DNA from 4 places in the Enterococcus sp. DIV1304_2 genome. Region 3 is predicted to be linked to each of the others. Evidence: riboswitches for the same ligand, from Rfam matches in the RefSeq annotation. Region 3 holds a riboswitch; each other region holds the start of a gene.
What was found. Region 3 has a riboswitch for magnesium ahead of IGJ14_RS04995 (FtsW/RodA/SpoVE family cell cycle protein). Riboswitches for the same ligand answer to the same signal wherever they lie in the genome.

Region 1: it holds a riboswitch for magnesium, as region 3 does, so the genes downstream of both, mgtE (magnesium transporter) here and IGJ14_RS04995 (FtsW/RodA/SpoVE family cell cycle protein) in region 3, are expected to answer to the same signal.
Region 2: it holds a riboswitch for magnesium, as region 3 does, so the genes downstream of both, IGJ14_RS00220 (LysR family transcriptional regulator) here and IGJ14_RS04995 (FtsW/RodA/SpoVE family cell cycle protein) in region 3, are expected to answer to the same signal.
Region 4: it holds a riboswitch for magnesium, as region 3 does, so the genes downstream of both, IGJ14_RS07005 (LCP family protein) here and IGJ14_RS04995 (FtsW/RodA/SpoVE family cell cycle protein) in region 3, are expected to answer to the same signal.

What each region holds. Positions count from the first base shown of each region.
Region 1 is NZ_CP187851.1:900,121-907,589, reverse strand. Features, by position in the region: gene IGJ14_RS04310 (superoxide dismutase) at 1-34, opposite strand, end outside; gene IGJ14_RS04305 (GtrA family protein) at 116-589, opposite strand; gene IGJ14_RS04300 (DUF1189 domain-containing protein) at 778-1,584, shown strand; gene IGJ14_RS04295 (phosphoglycerate dehydrogenase) at 1,640-2,587, opposite strand; gene IGJ14_RS04290 (HesB/YadR/YfhF family protein) at 2,808-3,110, opposite strand; gene IGJ14_RS04285 (potassium channel family protein) at 3,126-3,791, opposite strand; gene mgtE (magnesium transporter) at 3,979-5,370, opposite strand; M-box (ykoK) riboswitch at 5,515-5,690, opposite strand; gene IGJ14_RS04275 (response regulator transcription factor) at 5,812-6,444, opposite strand; gene liaS (two-component system sensor histidine kinase LiaS) at 6,441-7,469, opposite strand, start outside.
Region 2 is NZ_CP187851.1:48,208-55,676, reverse strand. Features, by position in the region: gene IGJ14_RS00245 (cytidine deaminase) at 1-357, opposite strand, end outside; gene deoC (deoxyribose-phosphate aldolase) at 376-1,038, opposite strand; gene IGJ14_RS00235 (pyrimidine-nucleoside phosphorylase) at 1,052-2,353, opposite strand; gene IGJ14_RS00230 (LacI family DNA-binding transcriptional regulator) at 2,495-3,511, opposite strand; gene IGJ14_RS00225 (class I SAM-dependent methyltransferase) at 3,788-4,393, opposite strand; M-box (ykoK) riboswitch at 4,719-4,886, shown strand; gene IGJ14_RS00220 (LysR family transcriptional regulator) at 5,336-5,464, shown strand; gene tnpB (IS200/IS605 family element RNA-guided endonuclease TnpB) at 5,601-6,749, opposite strand; gene tnpA (IS200/IS605 family transposase) at 6,766-7,170, opposite strand; gene IGJ14_RS00205 (LysR substrate-binding domain-containing protein) at 7,359-7,469, shown strand, end outside.
Region 3 is NZ_CP187851.1:1,045,191-1,052,659, forward strand. Features, by position in the region: gene IGJ14_RS04985 (hydroxymethylglutaryl-CoA synthase) at 1-178, opposite strand, end outside; gene IGJ14_RS04990 (hydroxymethylglutaryl-CoA reductase, degradative) at 634-3,072, shown strand; M-box (ykoK) riboswitch at 3,467-3,634, shown strand; gene IGJ14_RS04995 (FtsW/RodA/SpoVE family cell cycle protein) at 3,719-4,864, shown strand; gene IGJ14_RS05000 (FtsW/RodA/SpoVE family cell cycle protein) at 4,854-5,993, shown strand; gene IGJ14_RS05005 (phosphatase PAP2/LCP family protein) at 6,014-7,469, shown strand, end outside.
Region 4 is NZ_CP187851.1:1,507,255-1,514,723, forward strand. Features, by position in the region: gene IGJ14_RS07000 (penicillin-binding transpeptidase domain-containing protein) at 1-711, opposite strand, end outside; gene IGJ14_RS07005 (LCP family protein) at 887-1,768, opposite strand; M-box (ykoK) riboswitch at 2,088-2,254, opposite strand; gene IGJ14_RS07010 (flavin reductase family protein) at 2,420-3,034, opposite strand; gene IGJ14_RS07015 (lytic polysaccharide monooxygenase) at 3,184-4,527, opposite strand; gene IGJ14_RS07020 (ankyrin repeat domain-containing protein) at 4,965-5,732, shown strand; gene IGJ14_RS07025 (bifunctional metallophosphatase/5'-nucleotidase) at 5,812-7,365, opposite strand; gene IGJ14_RS07030 (extracellular solute-binding protein) at 7,388-7,469, opposite strand, start outside.

The DNA of each region.
Region 1 (7,469 bases), 150 kb from region 3:
ATGCATATGGTAGATCTGGTAATGTGTAAGTCATAAAAAAATTCCTCCTCAAATTTGTTGGATATCTTTACACTAAAAGAGTAACAAAGTGAGGGGAATTCTTCAATTGTTATGCCTAGTCTTCCAATTTTTCGCTGGTTTCTGCTGGCTCTTCGATGATTTCTGTCTTATTAAAGATAAATAATTTACTAAAGACGTAATTTGCCAATACGACTAAGACCTGTGTAATGATTTTAGCCACATAATCATTCATATCCAACCCTTTGATCATCAAGAACATGGCGCCCATATCCAGTCCATAAGAAACGATTCGGTAAAAAACAAATTTCCCAAATTCAATAAATAAATGCGTATAACTTGGAGATTTGGATCGAAACACCCATACTTTATTGGTGACAAATGCAAACAAAACAGAACAGATCCAAGAAATCGTATTCGACACTGGCATCGATAACTGGAAGATTTGTTGCGCGATTGCATAACTGACGAAGTTGACAACTGTTGCTAATCCACCAAAAAATAGATAGATGAAAACTTCCCAATATCCTTTACTTTCTAAATAGCTTTTAAATTGAACATAAACCTTCATTATTCTACCTACCTTATCTATCATTCTTTCCTATCATACTCTATCTGCTAATATTTTTCATCTCTAGAAAACAATGAACGATAAGAATATAACCTTATCTATCGTGAGAGAATGTTTTAGAACTCTTGTAATTCATAGCATACTCCGCTAGAATTGCTAGTGATGACAATTCTACAGAAGGAGTAATTATGACAACAAAACAATTAATCATTAGCTCATTTGCTCGATTCACCGAGCTTAAAAATGCTAAAAACGTATCATTTGGAAAATCATTAGTCTATCTTTTATGTTTAAGCATACTGATGGCACTACCTATTTCTTACCAAATTTTTCAAGTGCTAGACACGATCAAATCAGATGGTCAAAAAATTGCATCTGAAATTCCAGATTTTAAGATTCGTGATGGACAAATCGATTCGCCAACAAATGAAGGTTTTATTTATCAAACGGATTCGATCATCTTCACCTTTGACCCAGAAGGAAAACGTACCCCTGAAGATATCTCTTCAGATTTGATAGGGAACTTCCTAAGTGTCGGTCTTCTGAAGGATCAGTTGGTATTAGCTTTACCGAATACTGGCACGACTTCGGCATTATTGAACAATAACCAATTTGAATTTGAGTATACGAATAATGCCTTAAAAAATCTAACTGGTGAAAGCTTACGCAGTACATTAAGTGAAGCAACGATTCCTTTTTGGATCAAAGCCTTAGTATTTTTGATTTCAATTTATCCTAGCTTTTTAAATTTGATCATCACTTTACTTATGGCAAATTTTGCAGCTTATGTATACGCAAGATTACGTTTAGCTAAAGTAACTTTTCTCGATTGTTTAAAAACGATGATCTATGCGATATCTTTACCTACTGTTATTGCAACGATCCTGATGATTTTTGCCCCTACTTTCGATACGACAGCGTTTATTGCATTTGCCGGCATATTCATTTTCGCTCAAGCAGTCAAAGGCTGGCCAAAAATCCAATTACCAAAATAAAAGAATCTCTGGGAGAGGTAGTCACTACACACCTCTTCTAGAGATTCTTTTTCATTTAATAACCTTCATTCAAATCGATTTCATTTACTTCTAATTCTGTTTTGTCTACGTAGGATTTTAAGTTTGTCAGAAAAATATCCATAAACTTCGTTTGGAAATGTGGTGTCTGACCGGCAATATGAGAGGTGATCAACACATCTTCTCTTTCCCATAATGGACTATCTTTTGCTAATGGTTCTTCTTCAAACACATCTAAAGCCGCAAAAGCCAGTTGACCATCGTCTAACGCAGCTATTAAATCAGATGTTTTTACAGAAGGCCCACGTCCTACATTGATGAATAGCGCTTCTTTATCAAAAGCTTCAAATACTTTTGCGTCAAACAATCCTTTTGTCTGATCTGTCAAAGGTAAGATATTCACCACAATCGTTGCTTTCGGCAAGATTTCTTTTAATTTCTCTAATGGATAAGTCTCTTTGAAACCTTCCACTGGATGTCCAGATGTATTGATGCCGATACATTCTAAACCAAATGTAGCTGCCTGTTGTGCCAATTTTTTTCCAATATGTCCAGTTCCAATAATTAGTAATTTTTGATCTGCCAATGCCTGATAATGGATATCTGATCCTAGCCACTCTTTATTGAACTGTGCTCGTTGAGCTTGGAACAATCCACGAGAATAGCCTAAAATAATGCCCATGGTATGCTCACTGATCGATTCTACATGGATACCACTCGCATTGGAAAGTAAGATATTTTTGTCAGCGAATTCGTTTAATGGAAGATTATCTACTCCAGCAGAAATCGATTGGACCCATTTTAAGCTGTCAGAAGCGAATATATCTTCTTGATAATCACCATTCCAGCCGATACTGATCGCTATTTCAGAAAGTTCGTCGGATGCTACTTCCGTTTGAAATGAATACTCTGGTGCTATTTCTTTGATCTTTTCGATAAATTCTTCACGAAACGAACGTACTGAATAAATAATTTTTTTTGTCATCACACCCCATCCTCTCTACCTATCAGTCTAGCTTAAACTCTCAAAAGAATGAAGTAGGATGCACTTCATACCTTGAACGACTTTTTCCTTTAATGACCACTGTAAAAGTGAATCAGCGTTTGACTGTCTAAAAAAACAAGCCTAACAATCCGAAAGTAAGTAAAACTTACTTTCCGTTCGTCAGGCTTGTTTTCCTAAATATATAAGACTATCTCTCACCTTATACATCCGCTGTTTCTTGGAAATGATATGTTGGTTCATCTAATTGAGGATCATAATCTACAACCAGATCATAGCCTTTGAAGAACCAATCATCGGCTTCATCAATAAAGAATAATAGACCATCGATCTTTTCTTGTTTCATCGGACGTTCCGGAAACTCCACAGACATACCGATTGAAAATCCCTCATGTACTTCTGTTTTGCCATATACTTTCCCAAAAAAACGGATACCATAATTTTCAGGTAAATCTACCTCTGCTTGAAACCATTCTTTTGCTTTGTCCGTTATTGTTAATTCCATGTGATGAGCCCCTTTTTATTGATTCATTTTATCATCAAGTATATCTACATCTTCTGTTTCTCCGATAACAAGTAGATTATCATTTTCACGTACATATTCGTCTGCGGCTGGCGACACTACGACAGAACGATCGAAGCGCCGGATGGCTACCACAGTCAAATCAAATCGCTGTCTGAAATTTAGTTCTGCTAACGTTTTATTAAAGAACTTGGGATTAGACACCCGAATCTCAGCAAGCGAAAATTTGTCTGACAGCTCTAAATAATCCAAAATATTTTTTGAAACAAGATTATGTGCGATCCGTATCCCCATATCCCTCTCAGGATGAACAACGCGATCTGCACCGATCTTTTCAAGAACCCGAGCATGATACTCATTTTGTGCTTTAGCTAAAATATTCGGAACGCCCATTTCTTTGACCATCAGAGTCACTAAAATACTTGCTTGGATATCTTCTCCAATTGCTACGATCACATGATCAAAATTTCTGATCCCTAAAGATCGTAAAGTCATTTCATCTTGTGCATTCGCAACCACTGCATGTGTTGCGATATTCATATATTCATTCACGCGATCTTCACTGCTATCAATGGCTAAAACTTCTTGTCCAGCTTCGACTAATGTCCGACAGATACTACCGCCAAAACGTCCAAGTCCTACGATTGCAAAATTCTGTTTCACTTTTCTCCTCCTTTTTCCATTCCATTTCAAGTATAGCAAAGCCACTCTAAAAACAAAAGTAACCCTGCTTTTCTTTACGGAAAACCCTAATTTTAATGGAGGGTCAAGAGAAGGACTACTATGGTAGACCATAGAATATTCCTTGATGTTTATACTAAAAAGGTATGCCTATATATACTAATTATTCCTACAATAAGTAACCTAAGAATACGTTAACTGAAATAAAGTAAATAAATAACCCAGCAATATCTTTGATCGAGGTAATGATCGGTGCAGATCCAGCAGCTTGATCAATATTCAATTTCAATAAGATAAAAGGAATCAAAAAACCCAAGGCTGCAGCTAAGGTCATTGCAAAGACCAAGGAGATTCCCACAGCTACACCTAACAATGGAATCCCTTGCCATACAGAAGCGACTATTCCAGATACGATCCCTACAACAATCCCTAAGCTTAAACCGATCCCTGTTTCCTTCAAAAAGTGCTTAATAAATGTGTTTAGATCAATATGTCCTAAAGATAATCCGCGAACAAAAACCGTCGATGACTGCGTCCCTACATTCCCACCCATATCCATGATCAAAGGAATAAAAATAGCAACAGCGGCCACTGATTCTAACGTTTGTTCAAACTCATCGATCACTAGACCAGCTAACATCCCTGCGACCAATGTGATGGCTAAGAAAGGCAACCTGACTTTCCAGATTTGCCAAAGACTGCCGTTGATCAGTACTGTACTACGATCAGCTTCTACAGAGGCGACATCTGCTAAACCAGCGGCATTGAACATATCCTCGGTTGTTTCTTGCTCTAAGACATCGATAGCGTCATCCACTGTCACAATGCCGACTAGTCGTGTTTCTTTATCCACGACGGGAATAGCGATCAAATCTAACTCTTGTAACAATCGTGCGGTTTCTTCCTGGTCAGTGTCTGTGGTTACATAAGCAACATGCTTGATCATGATTTCTTCAATGCGTTGATCACTTTCTGCAATGACTAAATCCTTTAATGATAGGACCCCTTCAATTTTTTTCGCCATATCTGTCACATACAAAATATAGATTGTTTCCATTTCTTTGGCTAATTTTCTGATTTTATGCAGTGCTTCTTCAACAGTCATTTCTTTCTTTATTGAAATAAATTCAGTCGTCATGATCCGTCCAGCCGTCTCATGTTCATAGCCCATCAATCGATTCGTCGTTGCACGCTCTTCTTCGGAAAGCTCTGCCAATAATTTTTTAGTCACACTCGCTGGTAATTCGTAAAACAACCTTACCCGATCATCTGGAGCCATCTCATTTACAAATTCAATCACTCCCTCATCCGTAAAAGAGCGAAGCAAGTCTTGTTGGACAGCTGGTTCAAATGTTTCAAAGATTTCGAGAGCTTTGTTCTTTGATAATAATCGAAAGACAAGAACTTGCTTATCTGAAGGTAGCGTAACAAATAGTTGGAGCAATTCCACTTTCTCGATCGTTGCTAAATAGTTCTTCAATTCTTCAAGCTTTTTTTGCTCAAGATAGTTAAGAATCGTCAATTGTGTTTCTAGGTTATTTGTATCATTTAGTGTTCTCATCTCGCATTCTCCTTTGTTACATCGTTTTTTCGATATAAACTTGTTGGATGGATTCGTTTAGAAAAACAGGAAGTACATAAAAAAGACGGCCTCCAAAAGAAGCCGTCTCATAAGATCCCATCAAAATGGTACCAGTGTTTACCTGAACGAACTTCTCGTCTGAGCTTTAGCACTAAAAGACGTAATTCTGGAAATATGATCCAGATAGCTACGTTAAGCACGCCTTAAGCCGACGTTGCCTGTTATACCCTGTGGCGTCTCTCGACGTTTGAGGGCAGTAGCCTGTGTTCTTTTAGGAGCCTCACCTAACAAGTTTTTATAATTAAACCCTACAGGTAAAATTGGTTTTTGTCAATAAGAGGATGAGTATTTGATAAAAAAATCCGGAATATTGTTAATCGTATCCCAATATAGTTATGCAATCATCCATTTTGTTTATTTTTACTTTACCAATCCATGCTTGAATGCGTAAATGGCAGCTTGCGTACGATCTTCCACTTCTAGCTTCGCTAAAATATTAGAAACATGTGTTTTGACTGTTTTCAAAGTGATAAACAATTCGTCTGCGATTTCTTGATTGCTTTTTCCTTCAGAGATCAACATAAGAATCTCATTTTCGCGATTCGTCAAATCATCGTGTAAGATCGGCTCATTGCGTCGACTCATTTTTTCCATCATTTTCGAGGTTACTTCAGGTTCAAGCACACGTTCGCCTCTTTGAGTCGCACGAATCGCATCAGCGATTTCATGGGCTGTCGATGTTTTAAGTAAGTAGCCCGTTGCGCCAGCTTCAATAGCTGGATATACTTTCTCATCATCAATAAAACTCGTGACGATAATGATTTTTGCTTCTGGCCAATCTTTGAGGATTGCTTTTGTAGATTCGATCCCGTCCATTTCTTCCATGACTAAATCCATTAAAATCACGTCCGGACGAAGTGCCATGGCTTTCTCATAGCCTTGCCGCCCATCCTCAGCTTCTCCGATCACTTCGATATCTTCTTGGATCGATAAATAGGATGAAACCCCTAAACGTACCATTTCATGATCATCGACTAGTAGTACTTTTATCATTTTTCCGCCTCCTTTATTAAAGGAACTTTGATTTCCACACTTGTTCCTTGTCCTTTGAAACTAATGATTTTTACTGTTCCACCAATACCTGCTACACGTTCTCTGATATTGTTTAGTCCGTAGCTACCGGTTTTTGTTTCATTCATATTGAAGCCAGTACCGTCATCGATCACTCGTAATAAAAGATTATTATCGATTTTATGCAGATACACTTCTAATTCATTGGCTTTTGCATGGCGTAACGTGTTTGAAAGTAGTTCTTGAACGATCCGGAAGAGATGATCTTCAATCGAATCAGATAAAGTGATATCTTCAATATCCCATTTCAATGCAATTTGTATCTTGTTTTTTAATTCTTTTAATAATTGCTCGATTCCTTGTTTCAAACTTTTTTCTTCAAGATTGACTGGTCGTAAATGTAGTAGCAACGCACGCATTTCAGATTGTGAAGCATTGATGATATCCGCTACCATCCTTAGTTGTTTACGAAACATTTCAGGCGTATCACTTTTTTCTGCTTGTTCCGTCAGAGCAGACATCATCATCATCGCTGCAAATAATTGCTGGGAAACTGAATCATGGAGCTCACGTGCTAAACGATGTCTTTCTAATTCTAAGATTTCTTCTTTTGTTTGTCCATCCACATATTGAGGTCGACTCGTCAATATTTGAAGTTCACTTGAGACTTCAACCATTTTTTCTTTGATTTTGGTTATTTCTTTTTCAATTTCTTTCACGTATATATCGTCAGAAGCGCTTGGTAAGGAATCATTTAAAACTTTTGCTTCATAATTGCCGGAAGAAATTGCACGTAATTGTTCTTCGATTTTCCCATAACGTGCTTTTTGTAAAAGAGAGACAATCAAAAAAACAATCAGGCCCACACCTGACGAAATCGCTAGTAAGTGAAAGATCAAAGGCACATATAAAATTCTGGCACTTAATAAAGTACGCCAAAAATGAGTTTGGTTGCTTGCGTAAAAATAAGTAAAAAAAGAAAATAAAATGACGATAAATGAGGCGAT
Region 2 (7,469 bases), 1.0 Mb from region 3:
TACGGTCATCGTTTTCGTCACACCATTGTCGCCAACCAACGTAACTGGCATCTCTGGCTCACAAAATTCTGCCATTACTTGGCGACAAGCACCACATGGAGAAATCGGCTCAGGTGTATGACCTGCAACGACTAGATGTGTAAAGTCCATTTCTTTTTCAGATACTGCTTTAAAAAACGCGGTACGTTCTGCGCAATTCGTTAAACCAAATGACGCATTTTCGATATTCAATCCTTGATAGGTTTTCCCAGATGCTGTCACTAAACAAGCACCTACTGGAAATTTGGAATAAGGCACATACGCTTTATCCAAGGCGTCGATAGCGATATCGATCCATTCTTGTTTGATTTCTGACATCTTTTTCTCCTTAGAATATTAATAGCCTTCGCCAGTTGAACCGGACATGATTGACACACCAGCACTTGTACCGATTCGTGTGGCACCTGCTTCGATCATCGCAACGGCTTCCGCTTCATTGTGGATACCTCCTGAAGCTTTGACGCCCATTTCTGGACCAACCGTTTCACGCATCAAGCGGATATCTTCCACTTTCGCGCCACCTGTTGAAAAACCAGTAGATGTTTTCACAAAATCAGCTCCTGCAGCTTTCGCTAATTCGCAAGCTTTGATGATTTCCGCTTGTTCTAACAAGGCTGTTTCAATGATTACTTTAACTAACGCGCGGTCTTTTGCAGCTTCGACTACCGCTTCGATATCTTTTTTCACGACATCGTCTTGTTCAGATTTCAAGGCACCGATATTGATGACCATATCCACTTCATCTGCGCCATTTTCGATCGCATTCGCTGTTTCAAATGCCTTTGTTTCGGCTGTGTTTGCTCCTAATGGGAAACCAATGACGGTACAAACAGCGACTGGCTCACCTTGTAGTTCCTCTTTCGCCAAGGCAACCCATGTTGGATTGATACAGACTGAATAGAAATGATGTTTTTTTGCTTCCCCAATAATGCGCATCACATCTGCTTTTGTTGCATCTGCTTTTAGAATTGTGTGGTCGATCATTCGATTTAATTCCATGTCTCTTCTCCTTCTACTCTGTAATGATGTCATGAATCAGGATAGGCTTCTCCGCCATATCACCGATTTCAATATTTTTATATAACAAGTCGATCACTGGCGAAATGTCTTCTTCATTACTATAGATCCTCAATAGCGATTCGCCAGCTTCTACTTTATCACCGATTTTCTTATTCAATCGTAAACCAACAGCATGATCGATCGAATCTTCTTTCGTTTTACGTCCTGCACCAAGCATCATTGCTGCGATCCCTAATTCGTTCGCAACGATTTTTGTCACGACACCTGTTGTCTTCGCTGGCAGTTCATAAATATAACGAGCAGTTAACAACCGCGCAGGTTCATCGACAACTGTTGGGTCGCCCCCTTGGTTCTGGATCATTTCTTTGAATTTAGCTAAAGCTTTCCCTGATTCAAGGGCTTCTTTTAGCATTTCGCGCGCTTCTTCGATCGATGCCGCTTTTTCGGCTAAAACGACCATTTGACTACCTAAAGCATAGCACATTTCAACTAAATCTTCCGGTCCGTTCCCTTGAAGTGTTTCAATGGCTTCAACGACTTCTAAGCTGTTGCCGATTGCTTCACCCAACGGTTCAGACATATCAGAGATCACTGCTACTGTTTGGCGACCGGCTAATTTGCCGATCCGTGTCATGGTCTTCGCCAAGCGTCTCGCGTCATCGATATTTTTCATGAAGGCACCGTCACCCGTCGTCACATCTAGCACGATCGCATCCGCTCCTGCGGCGATTTTCTTACTCATGATCGAACTAGCAATCAATGGGATCGAGTTGACCGTTGCCGTCACATCACGCAAGGCATACAATTTTTTATCTGCTGGAGCGAGATTGCCCGATTGGCCGATCACCGCTACTTTACTTTCGTTCACGGTGCGGATGAATTCTTCATCTGATAGTTCGATCCGAAATCCAGGAATAGCTTCTAACTTATCTAATGTGCCACCTGTGTAGCCAAGACCACGCCCTGACATTTTTGCCACAGTTGCACCTACACTTGCTACTAAAGGTGCTAAAATCAAGGTAGTTGTATCCCCCACGCCTCCGGTAGAATGCTTGTCGACTTTGATCCCATCTAAGGAACTTAAATCGATCACATCGCCAGAATGAGCGATTGCCAACGTTAGATCAGTGATTTCTTCATCGGTCATATCCTGATAGAAAATAGCCATCAATAATGCGCTGATTTGGTAATCAGGAATGTTATCATTTGTGTAGTTCGTGACAATGTACGAAATCTCTTCCTTTGATAATTGGTGTCCATCTCTCTTTTTTTCGATCAAATCGACCATCCGCATGCCGTAATCCTCCTCGTTCTTCATTCGGTATTATACAGGAATTTCGAAAAAGGTAAACCACTTTAGTAAACCGGTTTACTATTTTCTCGCAATGTATCTTACCAACTTTGTAAACACTTACATAAGCAATATAACGCCCTACTAGACCTTTGTCAATGTTTTTACGCTCTCACGAATAATTAATTTTGTTTCAAAGACTTTGTTCGGAACTTTTCTTTGTGGAAATTCAATCGTGTCAATCAAAAAGCGAGCTGCATAAAAACCAATATCGAAACTCGGTTGCTTGACCGTTGTCAACTTAGGGATCATATACTCAGACAATTTTAATCCATCAAAGCCGATGACCGAAATATCCTCTGGAATACGCTTGCCCATTTCATCGATTGCTTGGTAACAACCAATCGCCATGGCATCATTGCCACAAAATACCGCCGTTACATCTTTATGACGTAACAAGCGCTTACTTGCTTCGTACCCTCCTTGGACAGTCAAGTCTCCTTCTTCTACAAACTTACCGTTGAACGCCAGTCCATGATCTTTTAGTGCATGACGATAACCATTGAATCGCTCTTCTAACTGATAATAGCCAGTTGTCTCTTTTAACATACCAATTTTCGTGTGACCGTTTTTGATCAATAACGAGACAGCTTGATAAGCGCCTTCATATTCCTTCACGATCAAGCGACCGTTATCTCGACGATTCAACCCACGATCGATCAGGATGATCGGCATGTTGTTATAAAAACTACTATCAAGGGCATACTCTTGAGGCAACACATTCGGCGTCGCTAACAATAAACCATCTACGGATCGATGAGAAAGCTCCCTTAAATACTTCAGTTCATTGTCTTGACTATGTCTGGAGTTACAAAGAATGATGACATATCCTAAGGGGTTTAAATAACTTTCGACCCCTTCGATCACTTTGGAAAAGAAGAAATCCGTCACATCTGGCACGATCATGCCAATCGTTTTTGAGTGACGATTGATCACATTGGAAGCAAAATAATCTGGCTTGTAATGATGTTCATTTACGATCGACAACACTTTTTTTCGTGTCTTTTCACTAAAACGGCTGCCTTTATTATTTAAAATCTGTGACACAGTCGTCACTGAAACACCTGCCATCTCAGCAATATCTCGAATTGTCAGTTTCACTTTTGTTCCCCCTTTATATATGTAAATTCCCTAACAGTGTACCAAATGGTTTTCGAAATGGATAGAGGGAAAAAAGGCTTGGTCAAAAGTAAATCAATCCCATATAGATATTTGCTAAGCAAATTTCATAAACGATGTCTTATTTTTTCGAAGCTAGCTCTCACTTCCCCTAACCCACTCTATTTACCCATCTTACTTGTATGAACAAACAACGAAGCAGTCGAAGAAATTCTTACTCATTCCTTCGACTGCTCCGTTATTTTCATTCGATTATGTTCAATCTTCTTTTACACTTCGGATAATATAATAGCCTTTATCTTTGATCACGATTTCTGCGTTACCAAATGTTTCTTGCATTTTCTTTTGTGCGCTAGGTGCACCTTGTTTTTTCTGAATGACGATCGTTAAGGTGCCACCTGTACATAGGCGGGGATATGCGCCAGTCAAGATTTCATGTACAACTTTTTTGCCTGCACGAATCGGTGGATTGCTGACAATTGCAGCATAGTCTGTTTCTGTCACCTCTTCATAAATATTTGACTGATGAATCGCTACATTTTTGATTTGATTGCGCTTCGCATTTCCTTGTGCCAAGTCCACCGCTCTAGCATTGATGTCTACCATTTCAACAAAGCGCTCACTCGCATAGGCAAGAGAAAGCCCGATTGGACCATAGCCACAGCCAACATCCAAAATTTTGCCATCTGGTAGCTGTGCCCATTCAAAGGCATCGATCAATACACGTGAGCCATAATCAACTGTTTCACGTGAAAACACACCCGAGTCTGTCACAAACTGAAAGGTTTTCCCTCTTAGCTCAAATGACCATTCGTCAAACTCATGAGCAGTCTCTGGGTGTTCGGAATAATAATGATTCGTCATAGTTTCCATCCTTCTTATCTGTTAGTTGTTCATAGTCTAACGTGTTCCATGAGAAGGTGCAAGCGAAACTGTGTTTCTTCTGTTTTCTTTTATAAATATAACCATTTAATCGCGATACGGAAGAAAAAAATTTTCTTAGCTGCTCACTCTTCTCCTTTTTCGGTATTTGCGTAATCTGTTTCGTGAAAGTAGAGAAAATATCAATAGAAGTCCCATAAACCTTACTATTAGCGTTTTTAAGAAGACAAATATCTCCATGATATCTCTATTCATGAAACGCGCATGATTGACTATTACTTCCACTGCCCTTTATGATATGGATGAAAAATAATCATATTAGGTGAGGTTACTCTGAAGAACACAGGTTATCGCTCGGAAATGTCGAGAGACAGTAACGTGTAAAGCAGGAATTGTCGGATTAAGGCTTTTCCAAGATAACTAGAACTTGTTTCTTACGTCTCAGAAAGCCAAAGCTCAATTAACGTGATTACAATTGCGCCTTACAATTGCAAATTACACTTACCAATGTTTATTTGAGTACACCGCCCTTTATGTATTAAAGAGGCTTTTTTATGTTGTCAGCAAACCTCACGCCACCAAAAAACAGTAGTAAACCGCTTTAAGTAAGTGTGTCTTATTCCTCATTCTTTTGCTTTCTTAGGTGTATTGATTTCCTTTCCTAGTTGAGATTCGCTTCATCCATTGCAACCTATCAATCACTAGCCTTCGATCAAGAATCTATAAATCATTGACTCGCATAAAAATCAACTAGCGACTGATAAAACTGTCATGCTTCATTTCCTATTAAAAGTAATAGTGATTCGTTTCACATTCATTAAGGATTGTTTAATCTCTATGTGTGCTTCACGATAACTATTGTTTTTTTAAGAGGCCCATGAGACATTTAAAAGGAGAATAAAATGATAAAGGAGGCATAGCTGTATGTCGATCGAAAAATTAGAATATTTCTATATGATTGCCCGTTTCAACAGCCTCTCGCAAGCTTCAAAAGAGCTACATGTTAGTATTTCTTCGTTAAGTAGTTCTGTGAACTACTCACCACTTAGCTAAACCTACCGGTTTTTAACGCTTGAAGTGGGAGCTTCTTGGGAATAGAGCATACTTGCAAGCGTATTTCTTTACTCACAGCGGTTTCTCTTATTTACCAAGCTATCCCCGTAGTTCCTACGGTTTTTGATGATTGGATCTAAGCTAATCCCATAGAATGTAGTCTTAGACCTTCGGTCAGAATATTGATACTAGCATTGATATCTCGGTCATGATGAACATGACAAACAGGACAAGTCCATTCTCGAATTTCTAGAGATTTCTTGCCGTCTTTGTGTCCACAATTCGAACAGATTTGACTAGATGGGAACCACTTATCCACTTCGATAATATTTCGACCGTACCAGTCAGCTTTGTATTGTAACCTAGTCACAAAACTAGACCATGAAACATCCGAAATACTTTTTGCTAGTTTATGATTACGCAACATACCTTTTGTATTTAAGTCTTCTATACAGATCATATCGTGGTTTTTGATAATCTCTGTGCTCAACTTGTTTAGAAAGTCATTGCGTTGATTCATTACTTTTTCATGTAGTCGTGCTATTTTACGTTTTTGTTTTTGATAATTTCTAGCTTCAAACAGATTGATACCTTTTTGTTTAGCTAATAATGCACGTCTTGACAACTTACGTTGTTCACATTTTAGTTTTTTTGACATTTTTGACGTGAATTTATTGTTATCAATCTTTTGACCATTAGAAAGGATTGCAAAATCAGTTATACCAAGGTCAATTCCAATAGCGGAATTAGTTTTAGGAAGCTCAGCTATTTCTTCTTTACACAATAAAGAAATATAATATTTACCGCTAGAATGACGTGATATTGTAGCGGATTTGATCAGACCTTTAGGTTGTCTATGGAGCGTAATTTTAACTAACGACTTCAACTTAGGAAGTTTGACAAATTGATTATCAATCAAAGTGATTGTTCCATTTTGATTGTTAGTCGTATAGCTTTGAACTGGATTTTTCTTGCTTTTGAAACGAGGAAATCCGGCGGACTTATCACGAAAGAAGTTCTTATACGCCTTATCTAGGTTGAGTTGTGCATTTGCTAAAGCAAGACTATCCACTTCTTTCAAGAACGGAAAATCTTGCTTATATTTTGCAGGCGTTGGAAAACTCATTTTTTTAGAGGAATTTTTCCTAGTTTCTTTATAAGCTTTCATTCGGTCATCAAGCATTAGATTGTAGACCTTACGGACACAGCCAAAAGACTTAGCAAAGAAGGTTTCTTGTTCTTCTGTTGGATAGATTCTAAATTTATATGCTTTTAGTCGCTCCATAAAGCTCGCCTGCTTTCTATTTATGATTGTTTCCTTGATTTTGAATATATTTCTTAATCACATCAATTGGTGCTCCACCAGTTGTCAAAAGACAAAAACTTTTTGACCAGAACATTTCTTTCCAAAGAAATTGTTTGATTCTTGGATAATTGCGCTTTATCAAACGTGAACTAGCACTTTTATAGGCATTGATAAATTTTGTCAATTCTGTTTTTGGTTGAGCTTTGAACATAATATGAACGTGATCTTTATCATGATTCCACTCAACTAAAGTGATGTGATACGATTCTGAGATTCTTTCAAAAGTCGCTTTAGCGTAGTTAGATATTTCATTATCAATTACTTGTCTACGATATTTCGTTACTAAAACAAGGTGATAATAAAGAAGAAATACTGAATGGTTATTTGTGTCTAATTCCATGTTATATCAACTCATTTCTTGTATAGACTGATTTTAACATGAGACAAAATAAAAAAGCAATACGCCTTAGTTGTCGGTCTTCGAGTTACCAACGGTAACCCTCATACCGAACGGCATTCATCACCCACCTATAGAGGATGGGCGACTTCTGCCTAATTCTGTTAAATGAATCAGTAGACTATCCTGCTTTGCGTGTCGGTACAAGCGATGCTTCGTTTATCTTTGAAGCAAACAAATATCCAATCCGGCATCAAAACTTTACGATCGACTACCGTTATATTCCTTCATTGGATCTGCTA
Region 3 (7,469 bases):
TCGCTGCATTTGCTCCTAGCGTGACGATGTCTTCATAAACTTGATTGACAGCCATCTGATCTTGACCGATCCCGATATGGTATTTGGCAGGATCATCTCCACGTCTGTTTGCTAATTCAGTCATATCTAAAAATAAATTAGGAATAAAAAAGGAAAGACGATCAATCCCTATTTTCATTTCAACACCTCTTTACTCATGATAAAAAACTTACTTTATTAAAGTATCACAAAATCGCTAAAAGAAATACAAAAAAGCTAATTTTTAAGGATTTGTAAAAAAATATAGCGCTTTTTTTAAAAGGTGTATGTTATATTTGTATTTCCGGTAAAGAATGGTATATTTTTGTAGGAGATACTTGACAGTTAGAAAATAATCAACTGTCCATCTTTTATACAATTTAATAAGAAGTGTATTTTAATTTTTACGAAACCATTCACATTGTTCTATCCATTTGATATAGACAAACGTTTTGAAGAATGTCTCGTCGGTTACAGCGTGACGTTTTTCGCAAATATATGAGAAATAAGGAGGGAATCCGTTTGCGCAAAAGATTGTAACACCTATAAATCCGTCGCGTTTTATGTAATACGTGGATGAGTAAATTTATAGGCTTTGGCAACGGGTGGCTTAACTTGAAGGAAGTCGTTATTATAGATGCTGCACGAACACCGATTGGAAAGTATCGTGGTAGCTTAAGCAGTTATTCTGCTGTTGAGTTGGGAACATTCATTACAACAGAAATCCTTGAACGAACAGGGATAAACAAAGAAGCAATCAATCAAGTCATTTTTGGAAATGTGCTTCAAGCAGGGAATGGGCAAAATGTTGCACGACAAATTGCGATCAATAGCGGAATCCCCGTAAGTGTTCCGGCAATGACAATCAATGAAGTTTGTGGATCTGGGATGAAATCAGTGATCCTTGCGCGTCAACAAATCCAACTAGGCGAAGCGGACCTGATCATAGCCGGTGGTGTTGAAAGCATGACTAGAGCGCCGATGATCCAAGTGAGCGATCCAGAAAACGAGAAAATCGAAGAAATCTCAAGTATGGTCAATGATGGATTAACCGATGCATTTTCCAATACTCATATGGGACTGACAGCAGAAAATGTGGCAAAACAATTTTCTGTGACGAGAGCAGAGCAAGATCAATATGCACTGGCTTCACAATTAAAAGCAGCACAAGCCAGCGAGTCAGGGGTCTTCAAGGAGGAAATCATTCCAATTTCCCGTAATGAAGAAGTATTTGCAACAGATGAAGCAGTGCGAGGAAATAGTACATTAGAAAAATTAAGCACCTTACGGACGGTTTTTGCGGAGGACGGCACAGTTACTGCTGGAAATGCTTCACCTTTGAACGATGGTGGCTCTGTACTGATCTTAGCGTCGAAAGACTATGCGATTGCTCATGACTTACCGTATTTAGCTACGATCAAAGGAGTCTCTGAAGTTGGGATCGATCCAAGTATCATGGGGGTAGCTCCAATCAAAGCAATCAATACCTTGATGGAGAAAACAGAGCTTTCCTTGGACGACATCGATCTATTTGAAATTAACGAAGCGTTTGCTGCGTCATCGATCGTTGTGAATCGTGAATTGAATCTCCCATCAGAGAAAGTCAATATTTATGGTGGTGCGATTGCGTTAGGCCATCCGATTGGTGCTAGTGGCGCTCGTATCTTGACTACTTTAGGCTATGCGTTAAGAAGGCAGCACCAACGATACGGAGTAGCTTCATTATGTATTGGTGGCGGTCTTGGATTAGCTGTTCTTTTGGAAGCTAATTTGCAACAAACTGGTGATAACGAAAAAAAAAAGTTTTATGAACTAACGCCAGAACAACGTAGACAGCGATTAGTTCAAGAAAAAGTGATTTCTCAAGCAGAAGCAACAGGTTTTAAAGAATCTGTTTTAACAGAAGATATCGCCAACCATTTGATTGAAAATCAAATCAGCCAAGTAGAGATCCCATTAGGTGTCGCATTGAATTTTCAAGTGAACGGTCAAAAAAAATGGATTCCTATGGCAACGGAAGAACCTTCTGTAATTGCTGCAGCGAGCAATGGTGCAAAAATATGTGGCGATATCAGCGTTCAGATACCCCGACGATTGATGCGTGGGCAAATCGTCTTGACTGGTCGTTGTGATTATCGAAAAATCAAAGAAGTCATTGAAGCAAGAAAACCAGAATTGGTCACTTGTGCAAACGAAAGCTATCCTTCGATCGTCAAGCGTGGTGGAGGTGTCCGAGAAATTTCTACTCGAGAATTTATGGGGAGCGAGCATGCCTATCTTTCACTTGATTTTTTAGTGGATGTCAAAGATGCGATGGGGGCGAATATCATCAACTCGATTTTGGAAGGAGTTGCGGTTCGTATCAAAGAATGGTTCCCTGAAGAAGAAATCTTGTTCAGTATCTTAAGTAATCTGGCGACTGAATCTTTAGCGATCGCGACTTGTATGATTCCTTTTGAGCGATTGGCAAAGGACAAAGAAACGGGTCAGCTGATTGCTGAAAAGATTCGTCAAGCGAGTGAATACGCAAAGTTGGATCCTTATCGGGCAACGACCCACAACAAAGGAATCATGAATGGTATCGAAGCGGTCATCTTAGCCACAGGAAATGATACACGAGCAGCCGCAGCGGCTATTCATGCCTATGCTGCTCGAAATGGTAGTTACCAAGGGTTGACTGACTGGCAAATCAAGGAAGATCATTTGGTAGGGAAATTGACGGTTCCTTTAGCTGTCGCGACAGTAGGGGGGGCTTCCCGCGTCTTACCGAAAGCGAAAGCTTCTTTAGATATGTTAGCAATTGATTCTGCACAAGAATTGGCACAAGTGATTGCAGCTGTTGGTTTAGCACAAAACCTGGCGGCACTGCGTGCACTTGTTAGTGACGGTATCCAAAAAGGACATATGTCCTTACAAGCGAGAGCATTGGCAATCACAGTTGGTGCCAAAGGGGACGAAATCGAGAGAGTTGCCGCAAAGCTTAGGGAATCAGGAACGATCAACCAACAAAGCGCACTAGCTGCCTTAGAAGCTATCCAGGCGAGCAAAAACTAGGAATAATTTGCGAAATGGGCGTAGTAGCTGAGGGAAAATGACAAATAATTTTCATTATTATAACGTGCCTCTCAAAACACATAAAAAAATACCTATGCTAAGTATGAAGAATCTATAATCTGAAATTTATTTTTTTCATAAGAGACCATCACGTCTTTTTATGCTATTTTCATTTTTATGTGAGGTTGTATAATATTAAACAAAACGTAACAGACCTTGTCGATTAAAGGTTTTCTGTTACGTTTTTTTACATACTCTGATCTAAAAAATATAGAACATATATTATTAAATTTTAAAAATAATTTATATAACATTAAAAAAAGCTAAAGTTTTTTAAGCTTATTTGAGGTTCTCTTGTGAATAAATAATCTAACAGGTATACTTTTCCTCAAATAGAATAACTTGTTAGGCGAGACTCCTAAACAAACATAGGCTATTGCGCAGAAACGTCGAAAGACGCCAATGTGTAAAACAGGAATTGTCGGATTAAGGCTCTTCATAAGATAGCTAAGAGAAATCTTTACGTTGTTTAGTGTCAAAACTCACACGATGAGACTGAAAAGCCAATCGTTTTTTTCGTTTGGCTTTTTTTATTCAAGATGGGTAAGTGACGTATCTCCGCTGTAACACAAAGGAGAAATATAGGATGGGTGTAAAAGACATAAGAAAAATAGATTTGTATTTGCTCGTACCATATCTGTTGATCAGTGTAATAGGATTATTGATGATCTATAGTGCGAGTACGTTCCGTTTGATGTCATTCGATCAAAGTACAAATCAACTTTTAGTTCGACAAATGGTATTTGTAGCACTTAGTTGGGCAATGATTTTTTTCATTTACCGAGTGAAACCTGCATTTATACTCAATCATCGAATCGTAAAAATAATGATGGGGATCGGTATCGTGGGTCTGATCTTGACAAAGGTACCTGGGATTGGTGTCAATATCAGTGGGGCGCAACGATGGATCTCAATTGCAGGTTTTCAATTTCAACCTGCTGAAATTGTCAATGTCGGTATGATTTTTTATTTAGCTTATTATTTTAGAAAACCCAAGCAATCATTGAATGAATTAAAAAAACCCTTTTTTATCATCGCTTTATGTTCTCTGCTGATTTTATTCCAACCAAAAGTAGCTGGTGCGATCTTGTTGATCATCTTAGCTGCAATCATGATCACGACGGTTCAATTACCAGTTCGCTATATTTTATTGTTTTTTGCAGGACTGTTCAGTCTCTTTTTGCTCCTTGGCGGCATTATTTATTTACTAGGGCAAAATGACCTATTACCAAGTATTTTTGCTCATACTTATGATCGCTTGAGCATTGCTTTTAATCCTTTTTTAGATCCTTATGGAAAAGGATTTCAGATGAGTCAATCTTATTATGCCATGTACAACGGTGGGCTTTTTGGATTAGGATTGGGAAATAGTATTACCAAAAAGGGCTATTTACCAGTAGCCGAGACTGATTTTATTTTTTCGATTATTTTAGAAGAGTTAGGTCTGATCGTGGGCTTACTGATTCTAGCAATGTTATTTTCGATTATTTTGCGCTTATTTGTCTTGAGTGCGAATGAACCAAATCAGCAGATCGGGTTGATTTATTTGGGAACAGGGATGCTGTTATTGCTACAGACAAGTATCAATATTGCAAGTATCAGTGGCATGATCCCAATGACAGGTATTCCGCTTCCTTTTATTAGTTATGGAGGATCAAGCTATTTGATTTTATCCATGCTTTTGGGCGTTTGCCTGAAACTGTCCTCACGAGGTAAGCAAAATGAAATTTAAAATAAATGAATTCAACTATGCATTATTTTTACCAATCTTTCTTTTATATTTATTAAGTGTCGGTGTGCAATATGGGGCAGCTGTTTATGACCAAGTTCCAGTCCGAGGAGTCGTGCTTCGACAAATCGTGTTTTGTTTGATGTCGGTCGGGCTGTTGTTTCTAACACAACGAGTGAAAACAGTCGTATTGTTAAGATATTCTCCTTATCTTTATGGCTTTTCACTTTTTGTGATGGGCCTGTTGTATCAGTTTTATGATCCGGTGATGTTTCAACTCACAGGCACCAAACGTTGGCTTAGGATTGGCAGCTTTTCATTTCAACCTTCTGAATTAGTGAAACTCACCTTTATCTTAGTGGTTGTTTATTTGACCTTGATCTATGAGCAAAAGGTGAAACAACGAACCGTTAAAACTGATTTATTTTATGTAGGAAAGATATTACTGGTTAGTTTACCGACCTTTTTATTGATGTACATGCAAAAAGATTTTGGAACAAGTTTGGTTTTTGTCATATGCTTGGGGGCATTATTCATGATCGCTGGGGTACATTGGAAGATCATGACGGCAATAACCTCGATTCTAGTTATTCTCGGGGCCATTTTGATTGCTTTAGTTTTTACTGAATACGGACACCAGATTTTATATCGTCTGAATTTTAAGACTTATCAGTTAGATCGAGTACGCGCATGGGTTGATCCATTTGCATATAGCCAATCGATTGGTTATCAACAATCACAAAGTTTACTTTCTATCGGGGCAGGTGGGTTTAGTGGCAGGGCCGAAGCAATCAATCCTATCTATGTGCCCGTTCGTGAATCAGATATGGTCTTTACAGTGATTGCTGAAACATTTGGCTTTTTAGGAAGTGTTTCTGTGCTCTTTTTATATTTTTATCTTTTTTACCAAATCATTTATAGTGCAATCGAAACAAATAATAAAGGAAATGTGTATTTTGCGATTGTCTTCGTATTTGGTTTGTTATTCCAAGTGTTTGAAAATATTGGAGCTGCGATCGGTCTACTCCCATTAACAGGGATTCCTTTACCATTTTTAAGTCAAGGAGGAACTTCCCTCTTGGTTATTGGCTGTGGTTTAGGCATTATTTTAGGATTTAAAAAGTATGAATGAGAAGTAGAAGGGAAGTTATTATGAAACAGATGCCAAAAGGAACATTGGTGGTAGCATTCGTATCATTCGTCTTATTGACGACTTTGACCACACTAGTTATGACAGAAAACACCTTATTCAACCAACTCGATTTAGCCATTTATCAACAGGAGCGATTAATCGAATTCCCAGTATTAACAACATTTTTTAGTTATTTTGCAAAACTAGCAACGATTATTCCTACTTTATTTTTCACAGGGTTGCTGGCAATTTTTAGTTGGCGGAAACAATACCATAAATTAGCCATTTGGCAAGTCTTAATGGTTTTGACAGTTAGTTTGATTGGCTACGTGATGAAACAAGCTATCCAGCGGACACGACCTGATGTGGAGCAATTGATTCCTAGATCTTCTTACTCTTTTCCAAGTGGTCATTCGATTTTGTCTATGACGCTATTCTTAGTATTTTTGATCACCATGTACATTATTTATCGTGAGAAAAGGGTAAATAAACTAGTATGGGTGGGGGCTCTTTATCCATTATTGATTGCTAGTTCTAGAATTTATTTGAGAGTACATTATCCTAGCGATATCTTAGCAGGTTTTTTACTGAGTTTTTCAGTTGTTTTCTTATGTTATAGTCTGTTTTTCTCTTTTATCACTGAAAAAACAGTAAGAAAAAAGCACCAACAAAAACGAATATTCACTAGAAAACAAAAAGTTTTATTGTCTATTATGGCATTTCTTTTCCTATTAGTAGGTTCTGCAGTTGCATATGGTGTTCGCTTTTACTACGATGCCAGACAGACCGTGACTTCGATGCAACAACCGCTACAAAGAGAAACCGTTCAGCGGGAAAAGGATACGCCAGTCAGCATTTTAGTTTTAGGTATCGCCAATAATTCAATTAGAAAAACGGACTATCGTGCAAATACGATCATGTTGGTGACATTGAATAATCAAAAGAAAACAACGACGATCACTAGTATTCCTCGAGATTCTTTCGTAGAAATTGCCAATATGGATGGACTGGTTGATAAAATCAACCATGCTCATTCTTACGGTGGTATCGACATGATGGTGGATACGGTTGAACAATATCTTGATATACCGATTCATCACTATGTATCGTTGAATATGGATGGATTAGAAGCGTTGATCGATGCTGTGGGAGGAATCACTGTAAATAATGCGTTTGAGTTTACAGCAGAAGACATCCATTATCCAGAAGGTACACTAGAATTAAATGGTTGGGAAGGATTACAGTATGCGCGCATGCGAGCAGAAGATCCTGAGGATGACTATGGGCGACAGAAAAGGCAAAGGGAAGTCGTCAATATTTTAGTCAATGAGTTCTTATCTGTGAAAAGTTTATTCAATTATCGCCAGCTTTTAGAGGTAGTCGGTGAAAATGGGACAACGGATATGTCCTTAGATGAAATGCTCGGAATGATGAATGAATACCATTCGGCATTATCCAATATCACGAACCATCAGT
Region 4 (7,469 bases), 460 kb from region 3:
AAAGTAATCCGGTTGGACCCAACCTTGAGAAATCGCTTGTTCTATACTGGCTTCCGTCAAATCGAATGCTTCAGCGATTGCTTTGATATTCGCTGATTTTTCCTCACCCTCACCTAATTTCGCAGGTACGACACCTAATTGTTTTAATTTCCCAGTTGTCGCTAACGGCTGTTTATTACGGTCCAAGATTTCGCCACGTGACGCTACATCTGTACTCAAGCTGACTTTATCTTGTCCTTCCATTTGCGGAAAAATCAAATTAGGTTGCCAATTGATTTTGGTTTGGTCTCCCTCTTTGGACAAGGTTCCTTCATATGCTAAGTCTTTCAATTCACCTAGCGTCGTATTCATTTTAGCTTTATACGTAAACTCATACGTATCATTCGCTTTTTTTGTCACGGATAAGTCTGAGAGTTTGATCCCTCTGATCTCTGCTGCACCATAAATGTTTTGATATTTTTCCAAAATATCTTGTTCAGTAAGATCACTATCCTTCTCTACTTGAAGTGATTTTACCGCTTCTTCATAATTTTCCTGATTCAGGGAGTCAATAAATCCTTCAATCGTTTGTTCTCCAGCTTTTACTGCTTGTTGTTCCTGAACGTGTTGATAATAAAAGAAGCCACCACCAGCTGCTGCAAGCAAGACGACGATTCCCGCTCCGATATAGATGCCGGTCGATTTTTTCTTTTGTCTGCCACTCCTCTTCATGTTTTGAATACCTCTCTTTATTAAAAGTACGAATCAAAGATATTCTAACACATAGAAGAGGAAATAGAACAGCAGCCCAAATGATTCTTAACCAGTACTGTTCTTATGTTAACTTTTTTTTAATCAAAATAAACCAGTTCGTTTTAGGAACTGGTTTATCAATAGGGTTATATGGTTATTTGTCCAAAAACTCGTGTATCGCTTGCTGATTTTTAGTCAAGTCGATTTCCAAGACACTACCAGCTGGTGTATGATCATTGAAGTCCCAACTTTTATCAACGGGCACGGACAATGTATCGATTTTCTTCTCGTCATCTAGGAAATCTAACCCACAATCTAACAGTACGCTTTCCGGTAGATTGGTTTGGATACTACCTAAAAGTTTGCCGATCGCCTTGGGTAATTTGATGATCGATGTGACATCTTTCAATTGACTGGCTACCGCCTCAACGACTTGTTGTTGTCTACGGATCCGTCCAAAATCACCTTCTTCGTCTTCACGAAAACGAGCATATTGCAGCAAGGTATTTCCGTCCATTGTTTGCTTTCCTTTTTTGATAGCTACCCCATCTAAATCCAAATCTTTTTCTGCATCGATCGTCACACCATCTGGAAACAATTCATCGATACAATCAACAAAATCTTGAAACGTAATACTTGCATAATAAGGGGTCTCTAACTTGAAATTATCTTGTAAGGTTTGGTCCAATAAGTCGATACCACCATAAGAATATGCGGCATTGATCTTATTCATTCCATAACCAGGAATAGAGACGTAAGAATCTCTCATGATAGAAATCAATTTTGCTTGTTTCGTCTTCTGATCATATTGGGCGACCATCAAAGAATCAGAACGACCATTTTCTTCTTTTGATCGTGCATCAGAACCAATCAATGCTACATTGATGATCGATGGAACATCTTGTGCATCGACTTTCTCAACTGTTGCAGATTGTTTCACTGAGGAGAACCCTTGGATAAATTCAAAAGAAAAAAAGCCAATGACCATTGCAAGCACTAACAAGATACTTAATACGATTTTTTGAAATGGTTTCATTCAGTTGCCTCTTCCTTTCAAACTCTTCTACTTGAAACGAGGACCTTTGTCTATTATGATGAATCAAGTAAAGAGTATATTCTCTTACATGTCTTTGGGTCGATTGAGCTGCAACTCGTCGACCTTTTTTGTTTGTCTCTCTGTTTTATTTCGTTCGGCATTCTTTGTAATGAAATGAATACCTCTAGTGATAAAATCAAATAGCTTTTCCAACGCATCCCCCTTTCTCATCCAGACACAAGTTAGGTAAAGCGAGGTAAAAAGAAATAGAAAGCATAAGAAAAGGTCAGAAACCTTTTCGAACAAGATTTCTGACCTGGCATCATCTCATCGTCCGAGTTTTAGCACTATACAACGTAAAGAACGCATTCTTAGCTATTTGAAAAAGCCTTAATCCGACAATTCCTGTTTGACCCATTGGCGTCTTTCGACGTTTCTGAGCAATAGCCTATGTTTGTATAGGAGCCTCACCTAACAAGGTTAGTACTTATTTGATTTTTACAAAATCCATCTTATTCCTCTTCAAATCGATAATCAATAAAAAAAAGAATAAAATAACTAAATTAAACTTTACTTAATAAATTTTAAGACTTGATGACAAGTAAGGAAACTTCTTTTGTCTTTAGAAAAACGAGTTCGTCCACAGTGCAATTATTTCGGGCGTAACATTGAAATAATCTCACCAAGCTTCCCATAGTCGTTTCCAGCTAAGCGACTGATTGGCTGTAAACTTTTAGGATCGATGTAGCCTGTTTGTTCATCGTAGACACTTTCACTCATCTGATAAGCAGCTATTTCTAATAAAAATAAATCAGCTGTTGTTTCTTCGCCTTTTTTGATTGGTACATGTTGATAGAGTGTGGTCTCAAAAGCTATACTAGCTTCATTGATCCTTGGAACATCGATGGTATCAGATTTGGAAACGCTGAAAGAAGTCAAGGTCAATTCACTTTCTTCGCTTGATAAGCTAGCAGCTGTCTGATTCGCATCTACAAGTATTCTTTCGTCTAGAACATGGATCACGGCTTCTTTTGTTTCGAGAAGATTTTTTGCCGTATCTTTCCATTCCCCGTTTTTTCTTTGGATAGCTAAAGAAAGTATCGGCGGATTGGAACTGACGATATTAAAGTAACTAAATGGTGCTACATTGGTCACTCTTTTTGAAGACCTTGTCGCAACCACTGCCACCGGTCGGGGGATAACTGAGCCAATCAACAGTTTATAATTTTCTCTTTCTGTTAACTCTGAAGGTACTCGTTTGAACATTTGCTTTCCTACTTTCTGGTTGAATGATCATTCCTGATGATAGTCATGGTATCGGACAATCTCCTTCATTGTCAACTAAACGTTCTTATTGCAACCTTTATTCACAAAAAAACACCCAGCGCAGTTTCATGCGCTGAGTGTCAAATTGATTATTTCAAACGGAATAATGTTGGTGCTTGGTCAGGTGCCCAAGTAACATCACCAAAGTTGAAATGTGGAACAATAGTGATATAGACTCTTCCATTGTGTCTTACTTCTTCATTCATAGAATAACGTTCTGGTGAAGCCATTGTACCTACTTTCCATTCACGGATTCCTTCGATTGTTTCATCTTGTTTCGTTGTCACTGATAAAGTGTTACTTGCATCTGAAACTTCGTCTGTTGTGCTGATTGCACGTACCACGTATGAGTATGTTGTGCCAGAAGCCAAGTTTTCATCTGTGTAGCTAGTAGATGGCGTTGAAGCCACTAACTGACCATTACGATAGATATCATATTGTTTGATACCTTGTGTATGGGTTGAAGCTCCCCACATCAATGACACACTTGAAGTCGTTTCACCCATTGAATGTAAGTTTTTAGGAGCAGTTGGTTTTTCTTCAGCAGTTGTCGCTCTAGTTGTTACTGAAATCGCTGTTTTGTCAGATGTCAATCCAGTTTGGCTAACTGCTTCGATCTCATAGTTGTATGTTGTTTCTTCATTTAGTCCTGCATCTTTAAATTCTGGATCATTTGTATTTCCAACTAATTCACCGTCACGGTAAACGTTGTATGATACAGTATTGGCTTGGCCATTCCATGCTAATTCTACAGAAGAAGCAGTCACATTTGCAGCACGTACATTTTGAGGTGCTTGTGGTTTCACAGGAATAGCTGAATCACCTTTCACATCAACATCAATCACGTTGTAGAATGCATTAGCTGTATCCGCTACATCCCAAACAGCTAAAATCACATGGTAACCTAAACGATCACTTGGTACGTTGATTGCGTGTGGTGTCGTTGTTGCTGGTGTTCCATTATGGTTGATCGTACCAATCAATTCAAAATCAGAACGTTCTAATTTATCGTTTGGATTCCAATCTGCTTTTGTCATGTAATAATGCCATTTTGTTGTTGCATGTCCAACAGTATAGCGCCATGTAAATAAGTTTGCTCCTTGATCAATCGATTGTTTTGTCCAAAGTGATGAAGTTTGTTGATCAAGATTGAAATCACCAAGTGAACCACCTGCTGATGCAATTTGTCCATCAGCTGGTCCAGCTTGAGGGTATCCTTTTAAGGCTTCTAAAGATTGAGGTTCGTTGATAACCGCTCCATATTTTTGGAAAGCAGCATTCCAGTTTGTGTCTCTGTCTAAATGTCCTTGGTACCCACGACTGATAGGAGACTGTACATATCCGTGTGCAGATGCTTCATTCCCACCAATAGCTAGACTTGCTCCAAATAAAATACTTGAGCATAAAATGGTTCCTAAAATTTGTTTTTTCATGTTTCCCTCCGTAATTAACGATTAATATAGATAACATCAACTTTTCGAAAAAATGTATATTATGTATTTGCTTTTGTTATCTTAAATTAAGAATAACAGACAGATAAGATTAAATCTAACCAGCAATTACCGCAAGCAAGGTAATAAAAAAACACGAAAAATTTGTTAAAGTACCGTACAAAATGTTGTGTAAACAATATTTTATGGATGCACCCTAGTATTGAACTTTTTTAAAAAAATATCATTTTTTATTCTTAATTTTTTTATTATAAATTTACAGGATTAGAATTAATTAATTACCGTTATTTCTTTTTTATAAAAAAAACTATAACTTCAAGTGTAATAACAACCGATTCCTTATTCTTTTACTAGTGTAAGTTCATTCATTTGCGGTATTGATTGCTTCATCATATGATGATAGAAAGGGGGTCGTATTTATGAGAGCTTGGCTGATCGTGCCCTTTGCAGTTTCATTGTTTTTAATAACGGGTTGTGAAGAGCCACAGCAGATGCCTATTCCTGAACAAACGAAAAGCACTAGTTCTACTGTTGAAAAAACAACCACTGAACAAACCGATCATTTAATCGAAGAAACGGAGGAATCGCTTGTGAGTTACCCATCTGGCAGTTTATTAGCCGCAGTTGAAGCCAACGATCGAAAGAAAGTTGAGGATATTTTACAAACAGAGTATTCAATCGATGAACAAAATGACAAAGGCGAAACACCTTTACTAATTGCCACACATCATGATTTTGTCGAGATCGCCAAACTTCTGATTGATCACGGTGCGTCAATCGACATCCAAGATATGATCCAGGACAGCCCTTACCTTTATGCTGGAGCACAAGGGAAAACAGAGATTCTATCTTATATGTTGGAACATCGTGAACCAAATCAAGAAATCGTCAATCGTTTTGGTGGTAATGCTTTGATTCCAGCAGCTGAAAAAGGCCATTTAGATAATGTGAAACTTCTATTAACCGACGCACGTGTGGACATCGATCATCAAAATAATTATGGTTATACCGCATTGATCGAAGCAGTTGCCTTACGAGATGGATCTGAAATCTATCAACAAATCGTTCAAGAACTGTTGAATCATGGGGCAGACAAAACGTTACGTGACAATCAAGGAAAAACCGCAGAAGATTACGCAAGAGAACTAGGCTATACTGAGTTATTGGCACAACTGACTAAATCTTAACATGCATATAAATGCTGAAAATCTCCTCCGAAAGCGACGTACACTCATTCGAAGGAGATTTTTCATGCTATTATTCGTTTTATTTTCCAATCACAATGAAATTATGATCCACTTTTGCTTCAATTACTTTTTTTCGTTTGAAATATTCGGCAATCAATTCTGTCATATCGATCGGACATTCTTTAACGATCTTCTCCGCTGAAAACATCTTATAATTTCCACCGCCTACTGCTCGATATTGATTGATCACCACTTCTAGTGACTTATCTAAGGGAATCGGTTCCCCTTCTTTTTCAAAGCGTGTCACGCGGTGCCCGATTGGTTGGTTTAAATCGATCGTGTAATTGATTCCTTCATACATATCATAATTATAATATTGAGGTTTGGGCTGGATATACTTTTGGTCAAACGTAATTCCTTCATCGGTTGCCGTTAAGTAACCAGCCGTTTGTTCGAGCGCTGCTTTCAGCTCTTGTCCAGTCACACGTACAACAGCCAGTGTATTCGGGTAAATATAATTCGTAAGAATATGACGCATACTGACAGATTGTGGGAATCCAGTCACTTCATTATTGAATAAAGCTGTTCCTGAAATCTCTGCCCCAGTCGCATCCATCTGTATTCGATTGATCAATTCAATATACGGATGTTCATTGACCCTAGCTGCCATAGGATCAATGATCCTTAAATCGCCCAGTACTTCTCCCACTGGTTGGTCCAGCCACACATCTAATGCTTTTGAAACCGGGGCAACTTGTTCAAGAACGATAGGATCTGGAGAAGCCTCTTTCGTTGGATAAAGTTTACATGAGTGGTCTAAGATGATAAACTTGTTATCTTGCTTTTTGACAGTTAGTTTGATTGCTCCTACAAAAGCCCCACGATATCCTGGTTGGATCACTGGTACACCATTAACGACTTCAGCAATTTCACGATGTTGATGCCCTGTGACTAACGCATCGATCCCAGGTACTTCTTGTAACAATTGACTTCCTTCGTTTTCACCAGTCATTGCTTCAGTCGGCTCGTTTGTTGTTAGATCTTTTTCAAAACCACCATGGTATGCAACGACGACTAAATCTGCTAACTCACGTAATAGTGGCACGTACTTTTTGGCCGTTTCCACAGCCGACACAAAGTGAAGATCCTTGATTGTTTCTGGATTTTCCCAGTTTGGGATATACTGGGTCACTAGTCCCAAGACCGCCACTTTGATCCCTTGTTTCTCAATGATCTGATACGGAGGTAACACCGATTCCTGTTGATTCTTCCTTAACATATTGGCTACGACTATTGGGAAATCATAGGATTGGATTGCTTCATTCAAGTATGACCAGCCATAGTTGAATTCATGGTTCCCTAATACACCAACATCATAGTTCATGCCGTTTAGAAGCTTTGTTAACGTCGAGACAGAATACTCCGGTTGTTTTGCAACAAAATAACTTAGTGGCGAACCTTGGATAAAGTCACCGTTCTCAATCATGAATACCGGACCGCTCGCTGCTTCTCTTAATTCCTTCACTTTTCCAGCTACCTTCGCCACACCAAATGGTTGTTCTAAGTCATTGGCATAATTCGTCGGCAGAACGTAGCCGTGCATGTCACTTGTTGCAAGGATCGTTACTTCCATTATTTCACCCTCTCAGTCGTTTTTATTGGTTCCAAGCATCTTCTAACTGGGGTACTGAATCTGTGATCAATTGATCTGTATCTTGATTTGTGTTAGCTAATATA